4 regions of the Pseudomonas sp. PVC-5-1 genome follow, and region 2 is predicted to be linked to each of the others. Evidence: riboswitches for the same ligand, from Rfam matches in the RefSeq annotation. Region 2 holds a riboswitch; each other region holds the start of a gene.
The links. A riboswitch is a leader RNA that binds a small molecule or an ion and turns the genes downstream of it on or off. The one in region 2 is predicted to bind cobalamin.

Region 1 (4,501 bases), 1.4 Mb from region 2:
CAACCGGGATGGCGAAGATCGAGAAGATGAACTCGGGGGCGGTGCGCACGCCAATGTTGTCACCGGTGCCGATCACGAACGGGCGCAGGTAGAGGGCGCCTTTACCATGCGGTGGCACGAACTTCTCGTTGGCCTTGACCACTTGCTTGCACGCCTCGATGAACACATCGGTCGGCACCTGCGGCATCAGCAGGCGGGCGCAGCTGCGCTGCATGCGGGCGGCGTTCTGGTCCGGGCGGAACAGGTTGATCGAACCGTCCTTGCAACGGTAGGCCTTGAGGCCCTCGAAGCACTGCTGGCCGTAGTGCAGGGCAGTGGAGCCTTCACTGATGTGCAGTACGTTGTCTTCGGTCAGGGTGCCCTTGTCCCACTCGCCATTGCGCCATACGGACAGGTAGCGTTTGTCGGTCTTGATGTAGTCGAAACCCAGCTTGTCCCAATTAATGCTTTCGTTGCTCATGACACCCTCATTGTCTTGCAAGTGCCCGATTGCTCGGGCTGCTGTTATATGCGCACCACGCCACCATAATACATCCGTGGCAGATCGGGAACGGCCAGTCACGAATTGATAGCCTGCAATGCATTTATTGCGGCTTCTACAGGTGCAGGTACTCGTCCAGCGCCAGCCGGTCGAGCAGTACCTGGTCGTGGGACACCACCACCAGCGCCCCGCGAAACTGCCCGATCATGTGTTCCAGTGCGGCCAGCGACGGCAGGTCCAGGTGGTTGCCGGGTTCGTCCAGCAGCAACAGGTCGAGCGGCCGTTCGCGGTACAGCACGGCGGCCAGTGCTGCCTTCATCCGTTCACCGCCGCTGAGCAGGCCGCTGGGCAGTTCGATGCGGGCCGCATCCAGGCCAAGTTGCGCCAGGCGGCTGCGCAAGTCGCCCTGGGCCAATGTCGGGTTTGCCTGGTGCAGGTGGTCGAGCACGCTGGTATGGCCTGGTAGTGCGCTGCAGTGCTGGTCAAGCAGGGCGGTTTCACCACTGAGGCGCAGGCTGTCGGGCGGTGCTGGCAACTCGCCGTTCATCAGCTTGAGCAGGGTGGACTTGCCACTGCCATTGGCGCCGACCAGACCCACCCGCTGGCCCAGGCACAAGCGCAGGTTCAATGGTTTGCGCGTGCCGCGGGGTAGGTGCAGCGCCTGCAAGGCCAGCACTTCGCGGCCCGGATGACGCTGCGGCGTGGGTGCATGCAGGGTAATGGCGCAGTCCTGCTCGACTTCGCGAGCGGCGTCACGCACTTTGCCCTGCAGCGCCTGCCGGGCGTCGCGATGGTCGCGGCACTGCTTGCCCGCAGTGGCCTGGCTGCGTTCCTGCTGGCGGTCGACCAGGATCTTGGCCTGGTTGGCGTGCCTGGCGTTGCGCCCGGCGCGGGCTTGATGACGTTCCAGGTCTTCGCGCTGGCGCTGCAGTTCGCGCGCCTGGCGTTGCTGCTCCTGTTTCAGCCGGGCAAGTTGCTGTTGGGCCAGCGCCGTCTGGCTGGCTTTCTGGGCCGAATAGAAGCTGTAGTTGCCGCCATAGGCCTGCAAGCCCAGGCTGGACAATTCGACGATGCGCGTCATGTGCGCGAGCAGGCTGCGATCATGGCTGATCACCAGCAAGCCCCGGTCCCAGGCTTCGATCATGCTCAGCAGTTGGGCGCGGGCGTTGCTGTCCAGGTGATTGCTCGGTTCGTCGAGGATCAGGTAGTCCGCTTCGCTGAGCCAGGCGCCGACCAGCGCCACGCGCATGGCCTGGCCACCGCTCAGGCTGTGGGCGGGCTGGTGCCAGTCGAGCTGGCCCAGGCCGTGGCGTTGCAGGTGCCCCTGCAATTGCTCGCGGATATCCCAGCGTTCGCCGACGGTGTCGAAGTCACTGGGTGCGACGCTGCCTTGCTCGATGCGCTCCAGCGCAGCGAGCACCGCGCCCACCTGGGCCAGGTCGGCGACCGTGGCGCTGTGCTCGATCACCTGCTGGTCCAGAAGATGGATGCGCCCAAGGCGCCGACACTGGCCGCTGCTTGGTTCGCGCTGGCCGGCAAGTACCTGCCCGAGCAGGCTCTTGCCCACACCGTTGCGCCCGACCAGGCCGGTGCGGCGTTGGTCGAAGGTTTCGCTGAGGTCGGTAAATAACAGCCTGCCGTCAGGCAAGGCCAAGGAGACGCTGTCCAGCGTCAGGATCGACGTGTTCGTCATGCACAACTCCACAAATGCCGCGACATCTCCGGAGCGAACCGGAGGCTGAAGACTGGCCGTCGAAGGGACGGCGGCATCAATGGCGCATTGGACGAACACCTCGTGACAGGGGAATGCGTAGCCTAACGGATAGAGGCATCGTTGTCGCGGAAAACAGATTCCGCGAGTGCGCCGCGTGCGCTGTAGGAGCGGCCTTGTGTCGCGATAGGGCTGCGAAGCAGCCCCAGCAATTTGTGCCACTATGCTGAAACCCTGGGGCTGCTTCGCAGCCCTATCGCGACACAAGGCCGCTCCTACAAGAGCCAGGGCCGCGCATGCCCCTGGTTCAGCGCCCCATCAAGCGCCTGGTCCAGTCGCCCCCGTGGCTCTGCTGGCAGGCCTCTTCACTGTCAAACCGCACATGCCAGGCCGGATGATCCAGCTGAATGCCGGCCTGCTCCAGCGCAAGGCCTGTCAGTGCCAGCATGCGCACCTTCGCGTCGCCCGCCACGGCGGCGGCCTTGTCGGCCTCTCGCTCGAACACCCAGGTAATACGCAGGCTGGCCGGAAAATTCTCGGGCGCGAGACGATGGGTAAGCCAGCTGAAACCGACGATCTCCGCCTTGGCGGTTTCGCAGGCTTCGGTCAGGCAAACCACCAGTTCACGCTCCAGGCGTGCCATATCGCGCTTGTTCAGGGGTTTCACCGGTGGGCCTCGCTGCTCAAAGCCACCACTGTAACGCAGTTGCGCCACTTGCTGTCGGCCAGCCCGACAGCAATGGTTGACCACCCGCCAGCCACTGCGTAGCCTTGCCACTTCGAGGTTCTTCGGCCAGGCCGAAGCTAAGACGGGAACGCGGTACAAGCCGCGGCTGCCCCCGCAACTGTAAGCACCGACAACGGATCGACACAGCCACTGCGCCCGCGCGCGGGAAGGCGTCATCCCGCCAGCCCGCTGCACCAGCGGGTACATGGAACGGTGCGAGCCAGGAGACCTGCCTCGTCACGTTTTCGACTTTCAACCGGGCGGGGTGATCCGGTGGCGAACAAGCCCGGCCGGCCTGGCCTGCGGCTGTCGTCCTGCATGCCCGCGCCAATCTGCCAAGGGCAATGCGACATGAAAACACTGGCCAAGCTCCCCGTCACCATCGTCACCGGCTTCCTCGGCTCGGGCAAGACTACCTTGCTGCGCCACATGCTCGACAACGCCCAGGGCCGCCGCATTGCGGTGATCGTCAACGAGTTCGGCGAACTGGGCATCGACGGCGAAATCCTCAAGCAGTGCAGCATCGGTTGCACCGAAGAAGAAGCCACCGGCCGCGTCTACGAGCTGGCCAACGGCTGCCTGTGCTGCACCGTGCAGGAAGAGTTCTTCCCGGTGATGCGCGAGCTGGTGGCACGCCGTGGCGACCTGGACCATATCCTCATCGAAACCAGCGGCCTGGCCCTGCCCAAACCGCTGGTGCAAGCCTTCCAGTGGCCGGAAATCCGCAATGCCTGCACCGTCGACGCGGTGATCACGGTGGTCGATAGCCCTGCGGTGGCCGCCGGCACCTTCGCCGCCTACCCGGACCAGGTCGATGCCCAGCGCAAGCTCGACCCCAACCTGGACCACGAGTCGCCGCTGCACGAACTGTTCGCCGACCAGCTGGCCAGCGCCGACCTGGTGGTGCTGAACAAGGCCGACCTGATCGACGCCGAAGGCCTGGCCAAGGTCCGCGCCGAGGTGGCTGAAGAACTGCCGCCGGCGGTCAAGGTGATCGAGGCCAGCAGCGGCAAGCTGCCGCTGGAGGTGCTGCTGGGCGTGGGCGCCGAGTCCGAGGCGCACATCGATGGCCGCCGTACCCACCACGATTCGCATCATGACGGCGATGACCATGACGATCATGACCACGACGCCTTCGACTCCATCTCCATCGACCTGCCCGAAGCCGACGAAAGCCTGCTGCTCGACGCCCTGACCCAGCTGGTGGTGGAATTCGGCATCCTGCGCGCCAAAGGCTTCGCTGCCATCCCGGGCAAGCCGATGCGCCTGCTGGTGCAAGGCGTGGGTACCCGTTTCGACAAGCACTTCGACCGCGCCTGGCGCGCCGACGAGCCGCGCATCACACGCCTGGTGCTGATTGGCCAGGACCTTGACGCCGCCCAGCTGGAAGCGCGCCTGCGCCAGGCACTGGGCGCCTGACGCATGCACCTGCTGCGGACCCAGCCCGGCGGCTTCGTGCCGGATGACAGCATTGCCGACCTCGGCCAGACGCCCGCCGAGCTGGTGATTCTCTGCAGCGGCGATTCGCACCTGGCATTGCTCGCCGATACCGCCGAGCAATTGCCCGAGGATTACCCCAGCC
Region 2 (4,501 bases):
CGCCATGCCGAACGGTGAGTTGAGCTCTTCGATGAAGGTTGTACGGATTTCAGCCACGCCGTCGTGGTCGGCATCACGTAGCAGGGTAATGCGGTTTGCGCTAGGTACGCCTGCGCCTGCCCGCTTCATCACCTTCTTCATGACCCAGCCGCGCAGGCCCTTGCCATCTTCGGGCTTGGGCGGGGCATTGGTTTCGGCCACCAGGACGTCGCCGTTGGGCAGCAGGTATAGCCAGCGAGGGTGGTCGAGCCCGCTGGCGAACGCTTTCACCTGAGTGCCTGGTGCTGTCTCGGGCTTGGCGTCCTTGGGCCAGCCCACTGCCGGGGCGATATTCACGGTGGGGAGGGTGGTCTTGACCGGAGCAGGCAGCTGGGGGGTTGGGCCACTACCGTCGAGTACATTCAGCAGGGCGGTTTCGCCGCAGGCAGTCAGGCTGGCGGCCAATAACCAAGGCGTCAGGTGTTTCATGGGGCGGCGTCCTCCTAACAGGGCCTATGAATTGAGAGGTCGGTGACATTCGCCAGGTTCCCGGAACCATCCAACTGCCGTTGCCGTTGCCGTTGCCGTTGCCGTTGCCGTTGCCGTTGCCGTTGCTTTTGCTTTTGCTTTTTAAGCGCGCGGTAGTTCAGGCACCGCCGATTGCGACTTCAGGAGGCCGAGCGAAGGGACTGCGGAGGGAGGTGACGGGCATGGATGCCCGTCAAGCGCTGAGGCCCCATGGATGGGGCCTGCAGCGCGTACTCCCGGGAGCAGGCCCGTAGCGAGGGGACCCCGGAGCGCAGCGTAGGGGCCGGATGATAGGAGCCAGCGTTTTTTGGTTACTTTTTGTCGCGTTTGACAAAAAGTGACCCGCCGTAAGGGCGGAAAGGTGAATAAGCGCCACCTTCGAGAATGAATGTTGACCTTGTTGTTGATGCCCACGCTTGAAAGCGAAGAGCGAAGAGCGAAGAGCGAAGAGCGGAAGAGTACTGGTTTTGATCTCGCGCATAGTCCATTTATGATGGCGACGCTGACTCACCTTTTCGCCCTTACGGCGAGTCACTTTTTGTCAAACGCGACAAAAAGTAACCAAAAAACGCTGCGCTCCCATCATCCGGCCCCTCCGCTACGCTACGGGGTTCCCTCGCGCCGGTCTTGCTCCCGGGAGGACGCGCTGCAGGCCCCATCCATGGGGCCTCAGCGCTTGACGGGCATCCATGCCCGTCACCTCCCTCCGCAAGACCTCTGCTCGGCCTCCTGAAGTCGCGAAGATCAAGATCAAGATCAAGATCAAGATCAAGATCAAGATCAAGATCAAGATCAAGAGCAAGAGCAAGAGCAAGAGCAAGAGCAAGAGCAAGAGCAAGAGCAAGAGCAAGAGCAAGAGCAAGAGCAAGAGCAAAAATCGTCAGAAACCGCAGTCGTGTAATACCAGTAATCGGAACTGGCTCCTCATGAAGGCTGGGCGTGGGGCACCTGCGGTGGCTCGCTTCACTACGACAGGAGACTTAAATAGGGCTCTGTGGGAGCGGGCGCGCCCGCGAACACCGGCGCAGCCGGTGCCAGCCACCGCGCTGGATTCTTCGCGGGCACGCCCGCTCTCACAACGGCCAAGTCGCGCTTGCGAAACGAGTTCCGGTCCCGGCCCGAGCCGAAGTTGCTTCAAGCCTGCTTGAGCAACAACGCCACCCCCGGGAAATACTGCCCCAGTTCGTTGTGCAACTTGCGATAGGCATACGGGAAGTACCAGGCGATGGCACAGGCGGTATGTTTCTGCAGATCGTCGACCAGGTCCTGCAGTTCCTCGGGGCTGGCATGCTGGCCAGCCTTCCACGGGCTGATGAACAGTGCACCAGCTTTCAACTGGCTGGGGTAGGCCACCTGGCGCGCCAGGGCAGTGGTCTGCTGCAGGGCGTCGGCCATGTCCAGCCGAGCGATTCTTGGCCAGCGCTGACTGACACTGAGGTACAGCGCTTCATCGGCACTGCTGATCGACAGGTCGCAGCGCCCTTCGTGTTCACCTTCGTCGCGCTGCTTCTTGCCGGCAAACTGCTGCAGCGCCGCCAGTTCGGCTTGCCAGGCCGCTGCGGCAAGCAGCCCCGTATTGGCGGCAGCGCCATGCCAGTAAGGTGCTTCGGCATCGCCAGCAAACTGGTTGAAGCGGTCAATACAGTCGCCCCAGCGCTCCAGCACCGGAGCAAGAAACTCCAGGCGCGGGTTGTTGATGATCTGGCCTCGCATGCTGCGCTCTCCTGTTGTAGTTGTGATCGCGTTCAGCTGAAAATGATGGCTATGTGATATCACTGTATTCAGTGTGGCACAACAAGGTGAATTGGCCATTACCCAGGCGGAGCCTGTTCGGCTGCAAAGCGGCCCGCTTCGATTGACGCTCCCGGTCCAACCCTCTAACCTTCGCGCGTGTTTCAGGTGCCCTGCCAGCCCCGACTGGGCAGGGTGAAACTGGGAAGCCGGTGGGTGCCAGCATGGCGCGATTCCGGCGCTGCCCCCGCAACGGTAGGTGAGTCGCGGCCGCGCAGGGCCACTGGGTGCCAGCACCCGGGAAGGCGCGCAGGCCTGGGCCAAGGCCCGCTCACAAGCCCGGAGACCGGCCTGATACTGCCAACGGCATCACGGAGGGTGATGCGCGGTGCACCGTTGCCTACGGCCACGGCCCCTGCGCGTTCTCCGTCTGCCCGCCTTTTATCTGTCGCCGCGCGTTGCCGCGGGCGCCAGCCAGCGGAGAACCCTGATGAGCGAAGCCACCGAACGCGACGAACGCCACCTGGCGCGCATGCAGCGCAAGAAGGCGATCATCGACGAACGCATCGCCAATTCCCCCAACGAATGCGGCCTGCTGCTGGTACTGACCGGCAATGGCAAGGGCAAGAGCAGCTCGGCCTTCGGTATGCTCGCGCGCGCACTGGGCCATGGCATGCAATGCGGTGTGGTGCAGTTCATCAAAGGCCGCAACAGCACCGGCGAAGAGCTGTTCTTCCGCCGTTTCCCCGAGCAGGTGCGCTACCACGTGATGGGCGAGGGCTTTACCTGGGAAACCCAGGATCGCCAGCGCGACATCGCCGCCGCCGAAGCCGCCTGGGCCGTTTCGCGCCAGTTGCTGCAAGACCCTGCCGTGCAGTTCGTGGTGCTCGATGAACTGAACATCGCCCTCAAGCACGGCTACCTCGACCTTGACCAGGTGCTGTCCGACATCCAGGCCCGCCCACCGATGCAGCATGTGATCGTCACTGGCCGTGCCGCGAAACCCGAGATGATCGAGCTGGCCGACACCGTGACCGAAATGGGCATGCTCAAGCACGCGTTCCAGGCCGGTATCCGTGCACAGAAGGGCGTGGAACTGTGAGCCAGTCGCGCCATTGCCCTGCGGTACTGATCGCGGCACCGGCCTCTGGTCAGGGCAAGACCACCGTCACCGCCGCCCTGGCCCGCCTGCACCGCAACCTTGGGCGCAAGGTGCGGGTGTTCAAGTGCGGCCCCGACTTTCTCGACCCGATGATCCTTGAGCGGGCCAGCGGCGCGCCGGTGTACCAGCTCGACCTGTGGATGATCGGCGCCGAGGAAAGCCGCCGCCTACTGTGGGAGGCAGCCGGCGAGGCCGACCTGATCCTGATCGAAGGGGTGATGGGGCTGTTCGACGGCACGCCGTCCAGCGCCGACCTGGCGCGTCACTTCGGCGTGCCGGTACTGGCGGTGATAGATGGCACGGCCATGGCCCAGACCTTTGGCGCCCTGGCCCTGGGCCTGGCACGCTACCAGGCGGACCTGCCGTTTGCCGGTGTGTTGGCCAACCGGGTGGGCAGCCTGCGCCACGCGCAACTGCTGGAAGGTAGCCTGACCGAAGGCCTGCGCTGGTATGGCGGCTTGTCCCGCGAGCGCGGTATAGAGCTACCCAGCCGCCACCTGGGGCTGGTCCAGGCCAGCGAGCTGAACGACCTGGACGCTCGTCTGGATGCCGCTGCCGAAGCGCTTGGCGCCAGTTGCGATGCCGCCTTGCCGCCGCCAGTGACCTTTGCCGAACCCGAGCCGCAAGCCAGTGTCGCCTCGTTGACCGGTGTGCGCATTGGCGTGGCGCGGGACGAGGCCTTTGCCTTCACCTATGGCGCCAACCTCGACCTGCTGCGCAACCTGGGCGCGCAGCTGGAGTTTTTCTCGCCGCTGCATGACCGCGAACTACCAGCAGTGGACAGCCTGTATCTGCCGGGCGGTTATCCCGAACTGCACCACCACGCCCTGGCTGCCAACGCGCCGATGAGCGAGGCGATCCGTGCCCATCACGCCCAGGGCAAACCGTTGCTGGCAGAGTGCGGCGGCATGCTGTACCTGCTCGATGCCCTGACCGACGTGGCCGGCGAGCGTGCCGAGCTGCTCGGCCTGCTGCCGGGCGAAGCGACCATGCAGAAGCGCCTGGCTGCCTTGGCCCTGCAGGCGGTGGAACTGCCGGAAGGCACCCTGCGCGGTCACACCTATCACCATTCGTTGACCAGTACCGTACTGGAGCCGATCG
Region 3 (4,501 bases), 800 kb from region 2:
CTGCTGGTGTGGTTGCCACGTGCCGCCCTGATCGCCGTGGGCGCAATCATCATCGCCGGCCACAACCTGCTCGATGGCCTGCACTTCGGCGTCGAATCCGCCCTGCATGTGCCATGGGCGATCCTGCATGACCGGGGTTGGCTGGAGCTCTCCGAAAACCTGCGCCTGCGCACCTCCTACCCGGTGCTGCCGTGGATCGGGGTCATCGCCCTGGGCTACGGCCTGGGCCCTTGGTTCGCCCGTGGCAGCGAGGCCGGCCAGCGTCAGCATCGCCTGCTGCTGGCCGGGCTGATCGCGCTGCTGGGCTTTGTCGTGCTGCGCCTGGTCAACGGCTACGGCGAGGCGCCGTGGAGCGTTTACCCGGCCGTCACGCAAACCCTGATGAGCTTCTTCAACATCACCAAGTACCCGCCATCGCTGCTGTTCCTGGCCCTGACCCTGGGCTGTGGCCTGCTGTTGCTGCGCGCCTTCGAACGCGCCGGCCAGGCCCGCTGGATCAGTGCCCTGGCAGTGTTCGGCGCGGCACCGATGTTCTTCTACCTGCTGCACCTGTATGTACTGAAGCTGCTGTACCTGGCCAGCGTGGCGCTGTTCGGCCGCAACCATGGCGACTACTTCGGCTTCGATGGCATCGCCGCGGTGTGGCTGGGGGCAGTGCTGCTGGCAGTTTCGCTGTACCTGCCGGTGCGCTGGTTCGCCCGCCTGAAGGCGCGGCGGCGCGACATCACCTGGCTGAAGTACTTCTGAAAAGCGTTTTCACCCGGCGGCACGATGGTCTACCATGCCGGCCGCCGGTTTCCACCACGGAATCAATAGGGAATCCCAGGCCCGCCAATTCGGGCCAAACGGAACTGCCCCCGCAACTGTAGGTGCCGAGCCTGCTCCATCAATGCCACTGGGCCACGAACCCGGGAAGGCCGGAGCCAGGCCATGACGCACCAGTCAGGAGACCTGCCGGCCCACATTCACCAACCGGCGGGGTGTCCGGGATTGGCCATCATTGTTGCCCCTGCCGCCAGCTGGGGCTCGGCGATGCCTGTCCGTGCGTTCCTCACCCGAACTGTCCGATAGGAGATCGCCCAGCATGCTGCCCCGTTTTGCCACCCTGCTCGCCGGCCTCGGCCTTACCGGCCTGGCCCAGGCTGCTGCCACCCACTACCCGCTTACGGTCGACAACTGCGGCAAGCCGCAAACCTTCGCCCAGGCACCGCAACGCGCGGTCACCATTGGCCAGGCCAGTACCGAGATGCTCTACGCGCTGGGGCTGGGCGACAAACTGGCGGCCACCTCGCTGTGGTTCAACAATGTGCTGCCCGAGTATCAGGTGCAGAACGCCAAGGTGCCGCGCCTGGCCGACAACGAGCCCAGCTTCGAGGCGGTAGTGGGCAAGCGCCCGCAACTGGTGACGGTGCAGTTCGAATGGATGGTCGGTGCCCAGGGGGCGGTCGCCACCCGCGAACAGTTCGATGAACTGGGCATCCCCACCTACCTGCTGCCATCGGACTGCGAAGGCAAGGACAACCTGGTGGGTGCCGACGGTACTCGCCTGCAGGCGTTTCAGGTCGACACCCTCTACAAGAGCGTCAGCCAGCTGGCGGCAATCTTCGACGTGCAGGACCGTGGCACGGCCCTGAATGCCGAGCTCAGAGGCCGCCTGGACAGTGCCAAGGCGCAACTGGCCGACAAGGACCTGTCCGCCACCTCGGCGCTGTTCTGGTTCTCCAGCGCCGATCTGCACATCGACCCCTATGTGGCGGGCCGCCAGGGGGTCGCCGATTTCATGCTGCGCACCCTTGGCGTGCGCAACGTGGTCGAGTCCAGCGAAGAATGGCCGACCGTAGGCTGGGAAACCCTGGCCAAGGCCAACCCCACCTGGCTGATCATTGCCCGCATGGACCGCCGCCGCTACCCCGCCGACGACTACCAGAAGAAGCTGGCATTCCTGCGTAGCGACCCGGTGACGCGCAACATGGACGCGGTGAAGCACGACCGCATCATAATCCTCGACGCCGACGCCATGCAGGCCGGCATTCGCTTGTTCAGCGGCCTGCAGACGCTGGCCGCCGCCTTCGCCAGCGGCAAAGCAGCCCCGTGATGATGCGCCTGCTACCCTGCATCGCCGTTGCCCTGGCCGCCCTGTTGGCGGCCCTGCTGGCCGGCACCGCCATCGGCGAAACCAACCTGTCGCCCGGCGTGGTCGGCCAGGTACTGGCCAACCACCTGTGGCAGGCCGGCTACCCGGCCGACCCGATCGACGCCGGCATCGTCTGGAACTACCGCCTGCCCCGCACCCTGGTTGCCGCGGCCTGCGGCGCCGGCCTGGCCACCTGCGGCGTGATCCTCCAGGCACTGTTGCGCAACCCGTTGGCCGAGCCTTACCTGCTGGGGCTGTCTGCCGGCGCCTCGACCGGTGCGGTGCTGGTGGGCCTGCTGGGCTTCGGCAGCCTGGCGCTGAGCATGTCCGGCGGTGCGTTCATCGGTGCCCTGGCAGCGTTCGCTTTGGTACTGTTGCTGGCCCGGGCAGCCGGCCCCAGCAGCAACAATGCCCAGGTGATCCTTGCCGGGATCGCCGGCTCGCAACTGTTCAACGCCCTTACCGCCTTCCTCATCACCATGTCGGCCACCGCCGAGCAGGCGCGCGGCATCCTGTTCTGGCTGCTGGGCAACCTCAGTGGCGTACGTTGGCCTTCGGTGTGGCTGGCCGTGCCAGTTGTACTGTTCGGGCTGTTGGTGTGCCTGTGGCATCGCCGTGCCTTGGATGCCTTCACCTTCGGTGCCGACTCGGCGGCGTCGCTGGGCATCCCGGTGCGGCGTACCCAGTTGCTGCTGATCAGCTGCGCGGCGCTGGTGACCGCGGTGATGGTGTCCATCGTCGGCGCCATCGGTTTTGTCGGGCTGGTGATCCCCCATGCCCTGCGCCTGCTGCTCGGCCCCGGGCACAGCCGCCTGCTGCCCGCCAGCGCACTGGGCGGGGCACTGTTCCTGATTGCCGCCGACATCCTGTCGCGCATCTTGATCCCTGGCCAGGTGATCCCCGTGGGCGTAGTCACGGCGCTGCTCGGCGCACCGGTCTTCGCGCTGATCCTGGTCAGCCGCCGGGGGCGCCCATGACGGTCATGACGGCGCTACAGCTGGCCCCCTTGAGTTGCCAGAACCTGGGGCTGCAACTGGCCGGCAATACCGTGCTCAGCGATATCGAACTGAGCGTTGTCGCCGGTGAAACCCTGGGCGTCGTCGGCCCCAACGGTTCCGGCAAGTCCTCGCTGCTGAAGGTGCTGGCCGGGCTGCGCAAGCCAGGCAACGGCAGCGTGCAGTTGCTGGGCGAACCGCTGGCACAGTTGCCCCGCCGCCGTGTCGCCCAGGCCTTGGCGCTGGTCGAACAGCAGGCTGACACCCTCGATGCGATCAGCGTGTTCGATGCCGTTGCCCTGGGCCGCACCCCCTGGCTGTCGGTGCTGGCGCCGTTCTCCCGGGAAGACCGTGCGATCGTCGAGCAGGCCTTGGCCGACCTCGACGCTTTGCACCTGCGCGCACGCCTTTGGGGGTCGCTGTCCGGGGGCGAGCGCCAGCGGGTGCACATCGCCCGAGCCCTGGCACAGCGGCCGCAGGTGCTGCTGCTGGACGAGCCGACCAACCACCTGGATATCCAGCACCAGCTGAGCCTGTTGCAACAGGTCCAGGCCCTGCCGGTAACCACCCTGGTGGCCCTGCACGACCTCAATCAGGCGCTCACCTGCGACCGCGTCGCGGTGCTCGACAAGGGCCGCCTGGTCGCCCTCGGCAAACCGCTCGAGGTGCTCACCCCCGAGCGCCTGCTGAACACTTTCGGCGTGCACGCCCACTACCTCATCGACCCCTTCGACGGCGCGCACATCCTGCGTTTGCGCGCCCCCTGAACAGGAAGTTCTGCCCATGCCGCGCCCTGTCGCCCTGCTGCTCGCCAGCGCCCTGCTCGCGCCCCCTGCGCTGGCCGACTCCGCCCAGTCGCAAAGCAACGGTTTTGTCGAGGATGGCCGCTGGAGCCTGCTCAACCGCAGCGTATTCGACCAGCGCGACTACAAGCATGGCGGGCGCAACAGTGCCGGGCGTAACGCCTACAAGCCGCGCGATGAACGTAGCGGCAAGGCCGAGGAATGGGCCTATGGCCTGATGGGCACCTTCCGGTCCGGTTTCACCCAGGGCCTGATCGGTGTCGGGGTCGACGCCCACGCCTACCTGGGCGTGCAACTCGACAGCGGCGGCGGGCGCGTGGGCAAGGCACGCTTGCTCGGGGTGGATAACGAGGGGCACCCGAAGAACGAATACAGCCGTGCCGGCGCGGCATTGAAACTGCGCATGTCCAATACCGTGCTGTCCTACGGCGAGCAACGGGTCAAGACCCCGGTGTTCAGTTCATCCGATAGCCGCCTGCTACCCGAGACAGCGACCGGGTTCTTCCTTGACAGCACCGAGTTCGACCACCTCAGGCTGGTGGCCGGGCACTTCAACGAAAACGCCGACC
Region 4 (4,501 bases), 800 kb from region 2:
AGCGCCCGGCTCTGGCCACCGATCATAGGTCGGACAGCGGCGCGGGTATAGTCCGACACCGCTTAGGAGCAAATCGGACCAAGCAATAGACCTTTGGTCAATGGAACGTCACAGGCGAAAGACTAGACTAAAGCAGTGTCTGGAAGGCCAGCGTCGGCGACCGAGCGCGGCCCGTAGAGATGGAGGCACAGATGAGCCTGACCATGGCAATCCTCATGCTGGTTGGCATGTGGCTGAGCGTTGCAGCCGCCATGCTATGGGGTGTACTGCGTATCGTGCGGCGTCATTCCCACCACCACCTGCCACCGCAGGCCCCCGCCAAGCCACAGCCTGTGCGCCGGTCGCGGCGGCATGCCGGGGTGCACTGACTAAAGATTTTCCCTACCCCCATTCGCGGGCTTGCCCGCTCCCACTGGGGCCGCGTAGCTATCTGGCTGACGCGGCACCTGTGGGAGCGGGCAAGCCCGCGAACGGGGCGCGAGCGCCCCGCATTTTTTACATCAACCTTCAGCCGCCTCACGCTTCAACCGTGCCCGACGGGCCAGGATGTTGAGGATCTCGATCGCCGTCGAGAAGGCCATGGCCGCGTACACATACCCCTTCGGTACATGGGCGCCGAAACCTTCGGCGATCAGCGTCATGCCGATCATGATCAGGAAGCCCAGGGCCAGCATCACCACGGTCGGGTTGTCGTTGATGAAGTTGGCCAACGGGTCGGCGGCCACCATCATGACGATCACGGCAGTGATAACGGCAATGATCATGATAGGCAGGTGCTCGGTCATGCCCACGGCGGTGATGATGCTGTCGACCGAGAAGACGATGTCCAGCAGCAGGATCTGGAAGATCGCCGCGGCAAAGCCCAGGGTAACCGTCGACGACACCTTGGCTTCTTCCTTGGCCCCGTGCGGGTCGACGTTCTCGTGGATTTCCTTGGTCGCCTTCCACAGCAGGAACAGGCCACCGGCAATCAGGATCACGTCCTTCCAGGAGAAGGCATTGCCGAATACTTCAAACACCGGGTCCGTCAGCTGGACGATCCAGGCCACCGTGCTGAGCAAGGCCAGGCGCATGACCAGGGCCATGCTGATACCGATACGGCGCGCCTTGGAGCGGTACTCCACCGGCAGCTTGTTGGTCAGGATGGAGATGAAAATCAGGTTGTCGATGCCCAGCACGACTTCCATGGCCACCAGCGTAGCCAGGGCAACCCAGGCGGTAGGGCTAGCGACGAGTTCCAGCAAGTATTCCATTGTTCAAATCCTGCAGCAGCGGTTGGGGGTCAGATTTCCTGGGTGTCTTCTTTCTTGTCGGCGTCCTTGGGCTTTTGCCCTTCGCTGCCGATGGCCTCGCTCAACGCCTGCTGTGCGGCCTTGTTGGTGTCGTCGATGGCCTGCTTGGCCGACTGCGCGGCCTGGTCGAGCATCTGCTGGGCGGATTTCTCGGCCTGCTCGCAACCGGCCAGGGTGAACAGGGCCAAGGCCAGCACCAGCGGCGTGCCGATGGATTTTAGTTGCAGCATGGGTTCCTCGCTTTTCATGTTCCGGCGGCGCACACGGCGCCTGATGGAGTCGCATTCTAAAGAGCGCAACACATCCGGAAAATTCGTATTTTCAGCGGTTATACTTCGGTTTTTACGAATCCGGAACGATACCGATGCTCAACTATCGGCAGTTGCACTACTTCTGGGCCGTGGCCAAGACCGGCAGCATCGCCCGCGCCAGCGAACAGTTGAACCTGACCCCGCAAACCATCAGCGGTCAGATCAGCCTGTTCGAGCAGACCTATGGCCTGGAGCTGTTCCAGCGCGTGGGGCGCCAGCTGGAACTGACCGAAACCGGGCGCCAGACGCTGATCTATGCCGAGCAGATGTTCCAGCTGGGAAGCGAGCTGGAGGCCATGCTGCGGGCCGGCCCGCAGGAGCAGATCCTGTTCCGCGTGGGCGTGGCGGACGTGGTACCCAAGTCCATCGTCTACCGCCTGCTGGCACCGACCATGGAGCTGGACGACGTGCTGCGTATCAACTGCCGCGAAGACAAGCTCGAACGGCTGCTGGCCGACCTGGCGATCCAGCGCCTGGACCTGGTGATTTCCGACAGCCCCATGCCCAGCCACCTGGACATCAAGGGTTATAGCCAGAAATTGGGCGAGTGTGGGTTGAGCTTCTTCGCCACCCCGGCGCTGGCACACCGCCTGGAAGGCCCCTTCCCCGCCTGCCTGCAGGATGCGCCATTGCTTATCCCCGGGCAGGAGACCGTGGTACGCAGCCGCCTGCTGCGCTGGCTGGGTGAGCAGCAGGTGCAGCCACGCATCGTGGGCGAGTTCGATGACAGTGCCTTGATGCAGGCATTCGGGCAGTCGGGCAGCGGCATCTTCGTCGCGCCCAGCGTGATCGCCGAGGAGGTGTGCCGCCAATATGGCGTGGAGCTGATCGGGCAGACCGAGGCGGTGCATGAGTCGTTCTATGCCATTTCGGTGGAGCGCAAGGTCAAGCACCCGGGAATCGTGGCGATTACCGAGGGGGCACGACGAGAGTTGTTTCACTGGTAACAGGCAGAATTGACGCCCCCGCGTTTCAATGGTCATATGCCCGCCAGTTTCAGGTGCCCTGCGCCGCCGCGCGCAGGGTGAAACGGGAAGCCGGTGCGTCGTGTTGCCCACGACAAGTCCGGCGCTGCCCCCGCAACGGTAAGCGAGCGAACCCTTCGAGATACCACTGTGCACTTGCATGGGAAGGTGAAGGTTTCATGCCCCTCGCAAGCCCGGAGACCGGCCTGGAGCTTCACTTGGCAACCCGCGGTGGGCGGGCGCAGGCCGGTATCCGTGCGTGCGCCTGCGTGCACGGTGCGCCTTTGCGTGTTTTCCACCGGGATCCATTCATTCCTGCAGTAGTGGAACGACATGTCCCGTATCTTCAAGCTTCACCCCTTGGCGGCCTGCCTGGCCGTTTCCCTGCCGGCCCTGGCCGATGACCTCGAGCGACAACCACTGGCCCTGCCCTCCACGGCCATCACCGACACGCTCGACAGCCACGCCATCGACCTGGCCACCCCGACCCAGGCTGGCTCGCGCCTGGGCCTCAGCGCCCTGGAGACACCGGCCAGCACCAGCAGCATCAGCGCCGAGCAGATCCAGCAGCGCAACAACCTCACTGTGCAGGACGCGGTGACCCGCTCACCGGGCATCAGCTACATCGGCTCCCCGGGCGACGGCGGCACGGGCCTGTCCGCCCGCGGTTTTACCGGGCACGGCTCGGTGATGACTTTGTTCGACGGCGCACGCCTGTACACCGGTGCCGGCACCCAGACGTTCCCGGTCGACCCGTGGATGGTCGAGCGCATCGATGTCATTCGCGGCCCGGCTTCGGTGCTGTATGGCGAAGGCGCCACCGGGGCGGTGGTCAACGTGATCCCGAAAAAGCCGTTTGCCGGCGAGGTACGCAACCACCTGCGCCTGGGCTACGGTTCGTGGGACCGCCAGCAGCTCGGCCTGGACAGCGGCGGCAGCCTCGGTGAGCGCCTGAGCTACCGCCTGGCCCTGAACCAGCAAACCGGTAACGGTTGGGTCGACCGCACCCCGTCACGCAGCCTGGCGCTGAGCGCCGCGCTGCGCTTCGATGCCAGCGACGACCTCAGCTTCACCCTCGCTCACGACCGTGGCGATGCGCAGCCTGCCAACTACTACGGCACCCCGCTGATCGACGGCCACTACCGCAGCAGCCTGCGCAAGAAGAACTACAACGTGCAGGACGACGTGCAGCATTACGTCGATGAATGGACACGCCTGAATACCGACTGGACGTTGAACGATCACCTCAGCGCCAGCAACCAGCTGTACTACATCAAGAGCCGCCGTCACTGGCGCAATGCCGAGGAGTACAGCTGGGATGCCGGGCGCCAGCAGCTGCTGCGCGGCAGCTATCTGCAGATCAAGCACAACCAGGAACAGTTCGGCGACCGACAGGCCTTCACCCTCGACCACAGGCTGTTTGGCCTGGCCAGCAAGACCGTGGTCGGCGCCGAGTACAACAAGGTCCGCTTCAACGTTGACAGCAACGCGCCCTACAACGATGTGGGCGGTGACTACGTCGACCCGTGGCAGCCACAACCGGGTTGGTTCCACAGCGCCTCGCCGCTGCGCCCGCAAACGCTGTCCACCACCCACACCTTTGCCCTGTTTGCCGAAAACCGCCTGCAGTTGAGCGATCGCCTGTCGCTGGTCACCGGCGTGCGCCGCGACCAGAACCACATCGACCAGGAAAAACTGACCACCGACAGCCGCAGCGACCGCAGCCTGCAAGGCGGCAACTGGCGTGCCGGGCTGGTGCTCGCGGTCAGCGACGACCTGTCGCTGTATGGCCAGTACTCCACCAGCGAGGATGGGGTCGACAACCTCATCAGCCTCAGCGCCAACCAGATGCACTACGACCTGACCGAGGCCAGGCAGACCGAAGTGGGCCTGAAGCAGCGCTTCTGGGAAGGGCGTGGCGAATGGACATTGG

Region 1: another riboswitch for cobalamin. It lies ahead of cobW (cobalamin biosynthesis protein CobW); the one in region 2 lies ahead of cobO (cob(I)yrinic acid a,c-diamide adenosyltransferase).
Region 3: another riboswitch for cobalamin. It lies ahead of AC2T3R_RS09595 (ABC transporter substrate-binding protein); the one in region 2 lies ahead of cobO (cob(I)yrinic acid a,c-diamide adenosyltransferase).
Region 4: another riboswitch for cobalamin. It lies ahead of AC2T3R_RS09605 (TonB-dependent receptor); the one in region 2 lies ahead of cobO (cob(I)yrinic acid a,c-diamide adenosyltransferase).

What each region holds. Positions count from the first base shown of each region.
Region 1 covers NZ_CM172024.1:2,664,382-2,668,882, forward strand. Annotated here, with positions in the region: gene AC2T3R_RS12070 (branched-chain amino acid aminotransferase) at 1-460, opposite strand, end outside; gene AC2T3R_RS12075 (ATP-binding cassette domain-containing protein) at 597-2,174, opposite strand; gene AC2T3R_RS12080 (hypothetical protein) at 2,500-2,859, opposite strand; cobalamin riboswitch at 2,958-3,170, shown strand; gene cobW (cobalamin biosynthesis protein CobW) at 3,271-4,338, shown strand; gene cobN (cobaltochelatase subunit CobN) at 4,342-4,501, shown strand, end outside.
Region 2 covers NZ_CM172024.1:1,310,713-1,315,213, forward strand. Annotated here, with positions in the region: gene AC2T3R_RS06040 (PQQ-dependent sugar dehydrogenase) at 1-468, opposite strand, end outside; gene AC2T3R_RS06045 (hypothetical protein) at 1,197-1,655, shown strand; gene AC2T3R_RS06050 (hypothetical protein) at 1,642-2,220, opposite strand; cobalamin riboswitch at 2,388-2,607, shown strand; gene cobO (cob(I)yrinic acid a,c-diamide adenosyltransferase) at 2,729-3,340, shown strand; gene AC2T3R_RS06060 (cobyrinic acid a,c-diamide synthase CobB) at 3,337-4,501, shown strand, end outside.
Region 3 covers NZ_CM172024.1:2,107,586-2,112,086, reverse strand. Annotated here, with positions in the region: gene AC2T3R_RS09600 (acetyltransferase domain-containing protein) at 1-747, shown strand, start outside; cobalamin riboswitch at 776-973, shown strand; gene AC2T3R_RS09595 (ABC transporter substrate-binding protein) at 1,085-2,095, shown strand; gene AC2T3R_RS09590 (FecCD family ABC transporter permease) at 2,095-3,111, shown strand; gene AC2T3R_RS09585 (ABC transporter ATP-binding protein) at 3,108-3,896, shown strand; gene AC2T3R_RS09580 (OprD family porin) at 3,913-4,501, shown strand, end outside.
Region 4 covers NZ_CM172024.1:2,113,237-2,117,737, reverse strand. Annotated here, with positions in the region: gene AC2T3R_RS09630 (peptidase C39 family protein) at 1-26, opposite strand, end outside; gene AC2T3R_RS09625 (hypothetical protein) at 192-368, shown strand; gene AC2T3R_RS09620 (TerC family protein) at 501-1,253, opposite strand; gene AC2T3R_RS09615 (hypothetical protein) at 1,283-1,522, opposite strand; gene nhaR (transcriptional activator NhaR) at 1,657-2,550, shown strand; cobalamin riboswitch at 2,585-2,792, shown strand; gene AC2T3R_RS09605 (TonB-dependent receptor) at 2,902-4,501, shown strand, end outside.